DNA from 2 places in the Paenibacillus sp. 01T442 genome. Region 1 is predicted to be linked to the other one. Evidence: predicted binding sites of a transcription regulator. Region 1 holds the regulator's gene; the other holds the start of a gene.
The links. Region 1 encodes NrdR, which represses ribonucleotide reductase genes. Its sites were predicted from a motif close to AACACNATATATNGTGTT; they were not measured.
Positions count from the first base shown of each region.

Region 2: a site for NrdR is predicted at 1,844-1,861, ahead of nrdI (class Ib ribonucleoside-diphosphate reductase assembly flavoprotein NrdI). Genes of this name have one in related genera too.

Region 1 covers NZ_JBFTPF010000006.1:168,348-174,142, forward strand. Annotated here, with positions in the region: gene AC1DLM_RS08300 (MntP/YtaF family protein) at 1-508, shown strand, start outside; gene coaE (dephospho-CoA kinase) at 544-1,140, shown strand; gene AC1DLM_RS08310 (lytic transglycosylase domain-containing protein) at 1,137-1,832, shown strand; gene AC1DLM_RS08315 (alpha/beta-type small acid-soluble spore protein) at 1,825-2,043, opposite strand; gene nrdR (transcriptional regulator NrdR) at 2,155-2,634, shown strand; gene AC1DLM_RS08325 (hypothetical protein) at 3,000-3,188, opposite strand; cyclic di-GMP riboswitch class I at 3,231-3,328, opposite strand; gene AC1DLM_RS08330 (hypothetical protein) at 3,413-3,586, shown strand; gene htpG (molecular chaperone HtpG) at 3,640-5,520, opposite strand.
Region 2 covers NZ_JBFTPF010000034.1:5,293-9,945, forward strand. Annotated here, with positions in the region: gene AC1DLM_RS21825 (mismatch-specific DNA-glycosylase) at 1-373, shown strand, start outside; gene serC (3-phosphoserine/phosphohydroxythreonine transaminase) at 454-1,542, shown strand; gene nrdI (class Ib ribonucleoside-diphosphate reductase assembly flavoprotein NrdI) at 2,133-2,492, shown strand; gene nrdE (class 1b ribonucleoside-diphosphate reductase subunit alpha) at 2,479-4,563, shown strand; gene nrdF (class 1b ribonucleoside-diphosphate reductase subunit beta) at 4,585-4,653, shown strand, end outside.

The DNA of each region.
Region 1 (5,795 bases):
TGGCGTTTGGGCTCTTATTCAAATGAGACAAGGGCAGAAAAACCAAACGCAACAAGAGCAAACAGCTGCTGCGACAGATCAAGCGATGATTAGCAGCATGCCCTATGGAGAGATTCGCAACTCGGGTTACGTGGAGCCGGTGACCTTCGATACGTTACAGCGGACCAAAGAGATTCTCAGTATTGAGCTGAAACGTTTTGGGCTTGTGATTCAAATTTTACGGACGCCTTCCATAGCGGACGTAGATAAATCAGGCAATATTTCTGCCTCTGAGGCTACTTTGCTCGGTTTAGCGCTCTCTTTGGATGCCTTCGGAGCGGGAATCGGGGCTGCGCTTATTGGCTTCGTGCCGTTATTAACGGCTTCCGTCATTTCGATTTCGAGCGGATCCTTACTTGCAGTCGGCTTGCGGATTGGTTTCCGATATGCAGAAATGAACTGGATGAAGAAGCTTTCTATTCTCCCAGGCTGTGTACTGATTGTCATGGGACTTTTGAAAATGCTATAGTTCACTAACAATGAACCTTTAGGAGAGAATCGCTTATGAATATCGGCTTAACTGGAGGTATTGCTTGTGGAAAAAGTACGGTTAGCCGCATGCTTGTTAGCCGTGGCGCACTTTTAATCGACGCCGATCAGATCGCTCGTGATGTCGTAGAGCCTGGCAGCCCTGTTCTCGAACAGGTTGCTGCGCATTTTGGACAAGCTGTGATCGGATCCGATGGATCTCTGCAACGTAAGAAGCTTGGTGAAATTATCTTTGGATCACCTGAAGCGCGAAAGCAGCTAGATGGCTTGTTGCATCCCCCTATTCGGGCAAAGATGCGTGAACAAATGACTTTGTATGAACGGGACTACCCCACCAAGCTGGTGGTGGTCGATGTTCCTTTACTTATAGAATCGAATCTGATCTCGATGTTTGAGGAGATCATGGTTGTTTATATTCCGCGTCACTTGCAATTGGAGCGTCTGATGCAGCGAGATGGCTTGTCAGCCGAAAATGCTCAGCTTCGACTCGATGCACAGATGTCGATTGAGGAGAAACGAAAGCTAGCCGATATCGTGATTGATAATAGCGGAACTTGGGAAGAAACCAACATGAGGGTGGAGCTGTTCTGGGTAGGGAAGGGATTGGCATGACGTTCTTTCGGAAAAAGCGAATGTTTGCTCTTCTGCTTATCGTATTTGTCATGGTTCTCTTCATGAATAGCGGAATTATAGGTAGAAAGCTATATCCCATCTACTTTCAGCAGGAGATTAAGCAAAGCGCGGCGAAACACAAGATAGACCCGTTTCTAATTGCAGCCATTATTCGCGTCGAAACGAATTATAAATATCATTTAGAATCAAGCAAAGGGGCATTAGGGCTCATGCAGCTTATGCCTGATACCGCTGATTGGATTGTTGAATCCTCGAATCTAGGGCCTCATACACAAGAAGATTTGCTTCGAGTCGATATTAATATTTATTTAGGGTCATGGTATCTAAATTGGTTAATTAAGCATTATAATGGGAATTTAGTCTATGCCATTGCAGCGTATAATGCAGGTCAAGGTAATGTGAATAAATGGAAAAATGGAAACGTGTGGGACGGTTCTGAAGACAATATTCGAGATATTCCATTTGGTGAAACCCGTCATTATGTGCAGCGCGTTCTTTACTACTATGAGAAGTATACGAAGCTATACACGGGCACGGAACAATGGCAGGGTGCAGATGCATATGTTAGCCCCACAAAACAAAGAAGCATTGGACTAGCTCCGAATGGAGCGCAAAGTCCAATACTTCCTGTTTTGCAGAGTCAAAAGCGTGTGTTATTCAAGATTACTTGAATTGACCTGCTAGAGATTGTTCTGCGATTTGTACCAGGCGACGAGTGATGCTACCACCAATAGAGCCAGTGTCACGAGAAGTCATGTTGCCATAGTAGCCATCTTGTGGGATAGCGATACCTAGCTCCTGAGCTACCTCATACTTCAACTGATCCAAGGCTGCATTAGCTTGTGGAACGACTAAAGTATTGCTGCTTCTGTTTGAACTCATGTCTGTTCACCTCCTTGTCGGTTGGTAAATCTATTGTGTGCAGAACTCCAAACTTCAAGACATGTAACATATGGTAATGATATTTCCAAATGAGAAAGGAGATGAAAGCGAATGAAATGCCCGTTCTGTGACCATTCTGGTACGAAAGTGCTTGATTCCAGGTCTGCCAATGAGAATAAATCCATCCGTCGGCGCCGTGAATGCGAGAAATGCGCGCGAAGATTTACAACTTTCGAAATGGTAGAAGAAACACCTTTAATTGTGATTAAAAAAGATGGAAGTCGGGAAGAATTTAGTAGAGAGAAAATTTTACGGGGCTTAATTCGTGCTTGTGAAAAAAGACCGGTTTCCATGGAGCGGCTGGAGATGCTTGTCTCCGAAGTCGAAATGCAGCTTCGTACGACGGCACATGCTGAAGTCGATAGCCTTGGCATTGGTGAAATTGTGATGGAGCAATTGTACCCCGTCGATGAAGTGGCCTACATTCGCTTCGCCTCTGTATATAGGCAGTTCAAAGACATTAACATGTTTTTGAAGGAGTTAACGCAAATATTGGGAAAGCATGATGTCKGGCTGCTCCGAGACAAATAAGCAGCACATGCAATGCTTCTAAGTAAAAGCCGCATCGCCCTATGAATGATTTCATGAGGTGACGCGGCTTTATGTTTCCTTTTGAGCTAATTCGTATGAATAGTTGTTGTGACAACCAGATTGTTCGTTGTAGTAGTAGAGGAAGAAGAAGCTGTTTGATTGGGAAAATCAGAGGGTGACACGAATTGATTCGTTTTTTTTCGAAATGTGACAAAAAATCAACAAAAGACAGCGCGAGGTGCGCTGTCTTTTGTTGATTCATCAGAGAAAAGTCAATAACGACGCGCCTTCATGAGCTTTTGAAAAAAAATTATTCTAATGACATCAACCGACTGTATTTTTGATAGCGATAAGGCATAATTCGGTTATTGAGTGCGTTTGTCCAATTCACTTCGAAGAAATTGAATAAATCGAATGGCTTCATCAGATGTTAATAGGTTGCCGCTGAATGAAAAGGAGTACATGTCCAAAATATCATCATCGGGGAGATGCAAGTTTTCGATTAAATGCTTTATGTCTATGCTCATGTTGCCGTCAATTACCATTTTATTCATGAAGCTGATTCCTCCTTTGTCGAACTGCCATTATCGGATGGAGGCGGTAGCTGGCTGACATATTGGACACTAACAAGAAGGCCAATTTAGTCCCTTTAGCTTTGCGTCACCACTTTTCAGCGGTTTTGCCCTTATCATACCGATAACGTCTTATATGAAAACTATATCACAGGTTAGGTTTAGCATGCTATTAATTACATTAATTCGAAGGATGGTTGAAACATATGTCCGTCAATAGCGCAAAATTAAGTAAAATTATTCACGAATTGGATATTGTTAAGGTAGCGGAGGCGCTTGGTCTTGATCAGGCTCGTTTACTCGCTTATGTCTTTAATCGTCCAGAAGTTATTCATGTCTATGTGCTAGATGAGCCAGCATCTCCTTCGGATCCTTCTTAAATGTAAAAAGCACCGCAACATGGAAGTTGCAGTGCCTAATACATAGCATGGGGTTATACCATTATTTTACAAATATCGTTCGTGAATTCAACTGGATCCTGCAGCGGCAGACCTTCGATAAGAAGAGCTTGATTGTACAAGAGCGCTGTGTACAGGTTCAATTTCTCTTTATCTTTCTCAAAAGCATCCTTCAAGGAAGCGAACACGTCATGATTGACGTTGATTTCTAAAACTTTCTCTGCCTTAACATTCGGGTTGTTCGGCATAGCGTTCAAGATTTTTTCCATTTCGATGGTAACATCACCATCTGTAGACAAGCATACCGGATGCTTTCTCAGGCGCTTGGAAGCTTTAACGCTCGTTACTTTACCAGCCAATAAGCCATTCATGTAGTCGAATAAATCTTGATTTTCTTTTTTATCAGACTCAGAATCGTTGGCGTTATCCTCAACATCAATACCAAGATCCCCGCTTGACACCGATCTGAATTCCTTCTCTTTGTAGGTCATAATCATTTTGATTGCGAACTCATCAATATCATCTGTGAAATATAGAATCTCGTAGCCTTTATCGGTTACAAGCTCCGTTTGTGGAAGCTTATCGATTCTTTCCATCGACTCACCGGAAGCATAGTAAATGTACTTCTGATCTTCTGGCATTCTCGCAACATACTCGTCCAACGTGACAAGCTGTTTCTCCTTGGAGGAGGAGAACATCAAAAGATCCTGCAGAAGCTCTTTATGCGTGCCGTAGTCGCTGTAAACGCCGAATTTAAGCTGTCTGCCGAAGGACTTGTAGAATTGCTCGTATTTCTCTCTCTCGTCCTTCAGGAGGCTTTGAAGTGAGCCTTTGATTTTACTGGAAATATTCTTCGCAATTAATTTAAGCTGACGATCGTGCTGCAGCATCTCACGGGAGATGTTCAGCGACAAACTTTCGGAATCGACCATTCCTTTGACGAAGCTGAAATAGTCAGGAAGCAGGTCTGCACATTTATTCATAATGAGAACGCCGTTTGCGTAAAGCTCAAGGCCTTTCTCGTATTCTTTGGAATAGTAGTCATAAGGCATGTTTTCAGGGATAAATAGGATCGCTTGGTAGACTACCGCCCCATCTGCACTCACATGAATATGCTTAAGCGGCTTGTCGAAGCCGTAGTGTTTCTCGTGGTAGAACTTCTCATAATCCTCAGGAGTAAGCTCGCTTTTGTTTTTGCGCCAGATCGGCACCATACTATTCACGTGCTGCTCTTCTTGATAGTCCTCGAATTCGCTCTCGCTGCCTTCTTTGAGACGCTTGCCCGTGATGTCCATTTTAATAGGATAGCGGATGAAATCCGAATATTTCTTGATGATCGCTTTCAGGCGATACTCGTCCAAGTATTCGTCGTAGTTATCATCTTCGGTATTCGCTTTTATGGAAAGAACAATCTCCGTACCAATTGAATCTTTCTCAGCTGGTGCAATCGTGTACCCGTCTGCGCCATCGGATTCCCACTTGTAAGCTGTGTCGCTGCCAAGCGCTTTACTTGTTACGGCAATGTGGTCAGCGACCATGAACGCGGAGTAGAAGCCTACCCCGAACTGACCGATGATGTTGTGGCCGTCTTTGGCTTCGTTCTCTTTCTTGAAAGCAAGAGAGCCGCTCTTCGCGATAATCCCCAAGTTGTTCTCAAGATCTTCTTTCGTCATCCCGATACCCGTATCGCGAATCGTTAAGATGCGATTGTCTTTATCGGCTGTAATTTTGATGAAGTAGCTATCTTTGTCAAAAACGAGCGAGTCGTCGGTAAGTGCCTTGTAGTAAATTTTGTCAATCGCATCGCTGGAGTTGGAGATAAGCTCTCTTAGAAAGATTTCACGTTGTGTGTAAATCGAATTGATCATCATTTCCAAAAGACGCTTGGATTCGGCTTGAAACTGTTTCTTTTCCACGGATAGATCTCCTTTCGATATGTAGCAGGGTTTATATAATTAGCACTCGCACGCTGTGAGTGCTATACACTAACTTTATAACATCCCTGAAATTTAATGTCAATTGGCTTGGAGAGAAAATATGTGAAGTTGCGGGTAGTTATTCGTTGTGATGGCGAATAAGTGGCGCGATGCATGGAGGGGCTAACTACTTTCACAACTCTAACAACTCTAGCAACTCTAGCAACTCTAGCTACTCTAGCTACTCTAGCTACTCCATGTCCCACTTAACTTAT
Region 2 (4,653 bases), on a different contig from region 1:
GCAGGCGGGTTTAACGCCAAGGCTCTACAAGCCGCAAGAGGATGGCGATCTGCTTGAAATTGGTTATGGATTCACGAATATCGTGGCACGCCCTTCTTTGACAGCAGCAGAAATTACGGCAGACGAGTATCGAGAGGGCAGACATATTCTGAAAGCGAAAATTGAGGCCTACCGACCCAAGGTAGTTTGCTTCGTGGGGAAGGGTGTCTATGAGCAGTATAGCGGCCGAAGAGGCATTTCCTGGGGGAGTCAACCGCAGCCAATGGTAGAAGGCGTTATTGATTATGTGTGTCCGTCTTCTAGCGGACTTGTACGAATGAAGCTGGAAGATATGGTAGCGATTTATCGAGGAATTCTGACAAGTCTCGTATAGCCTGTTTGAGGTTTTACTTGATGCTTGCACAGAATATTGCTATCATAGCCATAATACAAAACGCAAAGGTGTGGTCACTCATGGGAAACAGGGCCTATAACTTTAACGCAGGGCCTGCGGCTTTACCTCTCGAAGTACTTCAGAGAGCACAAGAAGAGTTTGTTGATTTTAAAGGCATTGGCATGTCCATTATGGAAATTTCTCACCGGAGTAGCGAATATGAGCAAGTGCACAATGAAACACAAGCGTTATTAAAGCGTATTTTTGGTATTCCAGATGGGTACMAAATTCTCTTTTTGACAGGTGGAGCGAGCTCTCAGTTCTCCATGATCCCTATGAATTTCTTGAAGGCAGGCAAGGTTGGCAGCTATGTGCTGACAGGCGCTTGGGCCGAGAAGGCTGTGCAAGAAGCAGCGCTATTCGGAGAAGTTTCTCTTGCGGCTAGTTCGAAAGAACAGAAATTTATGAAAATTCCTGCATTGAGTGACATTAACTTAGATCCGAACTCAGCTTATCTGCACATCACGTCCAATGAGACGATTGAAGGCGCGCAATTCCAAAGCTTTCCGGAAACAGGCAACATTCCTCTGATTGGTGACATGTCCAGTGATATCTTGAGCCGTCCAGTCGACGTTTCCAAGTTCAGCATGATCTATGCGGGAGCACAGAAGAACCTTGGACCATCTGGTGTGACCGTTGCGATTATTAAAGACGATCTACTTGTTGATCTGCCAAAAACAATCCCAACCATGATGCGTTATGAAACGCATAGCAAAAACAATTCCTTGTATAACACACCGCCAGCATACTCCATTTATATGGTGAATCTGGTGTTGAAATGGATTGAAGAGCAAGGCGGATTGACGGTTATTCAGAAGAATAATGTAGAAAAATCAGGCCTTATTTATAACGCAATTGACAGCAGCAATGGCTTCTACCGTGGACCCGTAGATCTAGGAAGCCGTTCTGCGATGAATATTACGTTCCGATTGCAAGATGAAGAGCTAGAGAAGAAGTTCATTAAAGAAACCGAACAGCAAGGGTTCGTTGGCTTGAAAGGTCATCGCAGTGTCGGTGGTCTACGTGCTTCCACGTATAACGCAGTTCCTTACGCATCATGTAAAGCACTCGCTGATTTCATGACGGATTTCCAACAACGCAACAGTTGAGAAAATGAATTAAGCTATTCATGGCACCCTCGTGTGCGCGTGAATAGCTTTTTTTGTGCTGAGGCATGTAGTTTCGATCGAATGGTTTAGAAGCCTGTAGAGAGTCTCTGAGCAGCTTTAAAAGCGGTAATTGGAAGATGAGTTTGGACTAGATCTAGTAGAGGATGAATGTCCTAGTCATTTCGACATTTCCGAAAAAATCAAGTAAAAAACGAAAAAATTTTTTCTAAACCCAGCGAGCCACGCCCCGTCTAGGATTGCGTGTTTTGGAATTGTAAATAGGTCGTATTGCTCGTTGACAAACACAATATATTGATATAAATTTGAATCTATCAACTAGATGTCGTGATAAAAAGCGCATTGCGAGATTGCTAGCAGAAGGCTCAAAACAAGCCGGAAATCAAGCGAAACCGCAGGTTTCAAGCTTTTTTGACCGCTTACGGAGCCGTAAAGCAAATGCAGATTCTGTCGATTAATGGGTAGATGAACTCGCGAATGACAGACGATAGAATTAGTATCTTTACTACATATAGGTTACCCTCAAGTGATGGCACAAGATAGAGAATTGACAATGATAGGAGACGGAAGCTATGTTGATTGCTTACGATTCGAAGACTGGAAATGTTCGCCGTTTTATTGCGAAGCTCCAGATGCCCGCGGTTCAAATAGAGGAAGCGATGACAATGGACGAGCCATTCGTACTCGTGACGTATACAACTGGCTTTGGACAAATTCCTCCGAAGGTAGCTTCTTTCCTAGAAAGTAATTCTTCTCGTCTTCAAGGCGTTGCAGCAAGCGGTAATCGCAACTGGGGAGACGGCTTCGCCAAAAGCGCAGATACGATCTCAGCACTTTATGATGTTCCCGTATTAACCAAATTCGAATTATCCGGCACTAAAAATGATGTAGAACGATTTGTTCAGGGGGTACAAGCAATTGCGGCACATTGAACTTAATAATGAATTAATGCAACGCGGTACGGATGGTTTTTTTCAATTAGAGAAGGATAAAGAAGCTGTTAAGGTGTTCATAGAGGAAGTCCACAGCCGAAGCCTCACATTCCCCGATACCACTTCGAAGGTTCGTTATATGATCGACAATAACTTCTACGAGAACGTTTATGACAAATACACCGAAGATGAAGTTAACAGCGTGTATCAAGTGGCACATGACAATCAATTCGAGTTCGCATCGTATATGGCAGCTTCGAAATTTTATACAGATTACGCTTTGCGCAGTGATGATAAGACGTTGTACCTGGAGCATTTCCCTGATCGCGTAGCGATCGTAGCCTTGTACTTGGGTCGCGGAAACGCCGAAACAGCACGCGTGCTTGCCCTATCGATGATGGAGCAGCGCTTGCAGCCAGCGACACCTACGTTTTTGAACGCAGGCAAGAGCCGTCGCGGTGAATTAGTATCGTGCTTCTTGTTAGAAATGGATGATTCCTTGAATTCCATCAACTATGTATTAGCAACGTGTATGCAGCTTTCCAAAATTGGCGGCGGTGTAGCGGTGAACTTATCGAAGCTTCGTGGGCGCGGTGAAACGATTAAAGGCGTTGAGGGCGCAGCGAAAGGAATTATTCCTGTTCTTAAGCTGATGGAAGATGCGTTCTCCTATGCGGATCAAATGGGCCAACGCAAAGGTTCAGGCGCGGCGTATTATAACATTTTTGGCTGGGACGTCATGGAGTTCCTTGATAGTAAGAAAATTAACGCGGATGAGAAATCCCGTTTGAAAACACTCTCGATTGGTCTTATTGTACCGAATAAATTTTATAAGTTAGCGGAGGAGAACAAGCCTCTACATATTTTCGCTCCTTACACGGTTCTGCAAGCCTATGGCAAGCACATGGACGATCTGGACATGGATGAGATGTATGATGAACTCTTAGCGAACCCGAAAGTAAAGAAGAAAGTCATCATGAATGCACGTGATATGCTGACCAAAATTGCGACTACTCAACTGGAATCCGGTTATCCATATATGATGAATCGTACGAATGCGAATAAGGATCATGCTTTGAAGGGGATTGGGACGATCAAGATGTCCAATCTGTGCACAGAGATTTTCCAACTGCAGGAAACGTCCGAAATCAATGATTACGGTCAAGAAGACACTATTCTTCGAGATATCAGCTGTAATCTAGCTTCGATGAATATTGCCAATGTGATGGATCGTAAAAAGCTGCGCGAAACTGTGCACGAAGGCATGATCGCCCTAACTTCGGTGAGTGATATGACGACGATTCACAATGCGCCAGGTGTTGCCAAAGCGAACCGTGAGCTGCACTCTGTCGGTCTTGGCGTTATGAATTTGCACGGCTATTTGTCCAAGAACAAAATTGCTTATGAAAGTGCTGAAGCGAAGGATTTCGTTCGCACCTTCTTCGCAGCGATGAATTTCTATTCCATTGAGAAAAGCATGGAGATTGCCAAAGAATCCGGACAAACGTTTGAAGGCTTTGAGCTATCGGAATATGCGAATGGGAACTATTTTACCCGTTATACAGAAACAGATTACCGTCCACTCTCGGATAAAGTGAAAGCATTATTCGAAGGCATGCCGATTCCGTCACCTAGTGATTGGAGAGCACTGCAAGCTGACGTTCAGAAGCACGGTCTTTACCATGCGTACCGTTTGGCAATAGCGCCGACGCAAAGCATCTCGTATATCCAAAATTCAACATCCAGCGTTATGCCAATTGTTGAACCGATTGAGACACGTACGTATGCGAATTCGACAACGTATTATCCGATGCCATTCATGGCTCGTGACAATTTCTTCTACTATAAATCCGCTTATCAAATGGATCAATTCAAGATTCTTGACCTCATCTCGGAGATTCAAACACATGTGGATCAAGGGATCTCGACCATTTTACACGTAAACAGTGATGTTTCAACAAGACAACTTGCTAGATTATACCTGTATGCGGCACACAAAGGACTTAAATCGCTCTACTACACACGAACCAATCAGCTATCTGTTGAGGAATGTGTAAGCTGCTCAGTATAATTAGGAAGGGGACTACCACTTATGACAAGTGCACCAACGATCAATAAACCAATCGTCAAAAAAGCGGTGAATTGGAACCGGCCCGATGAT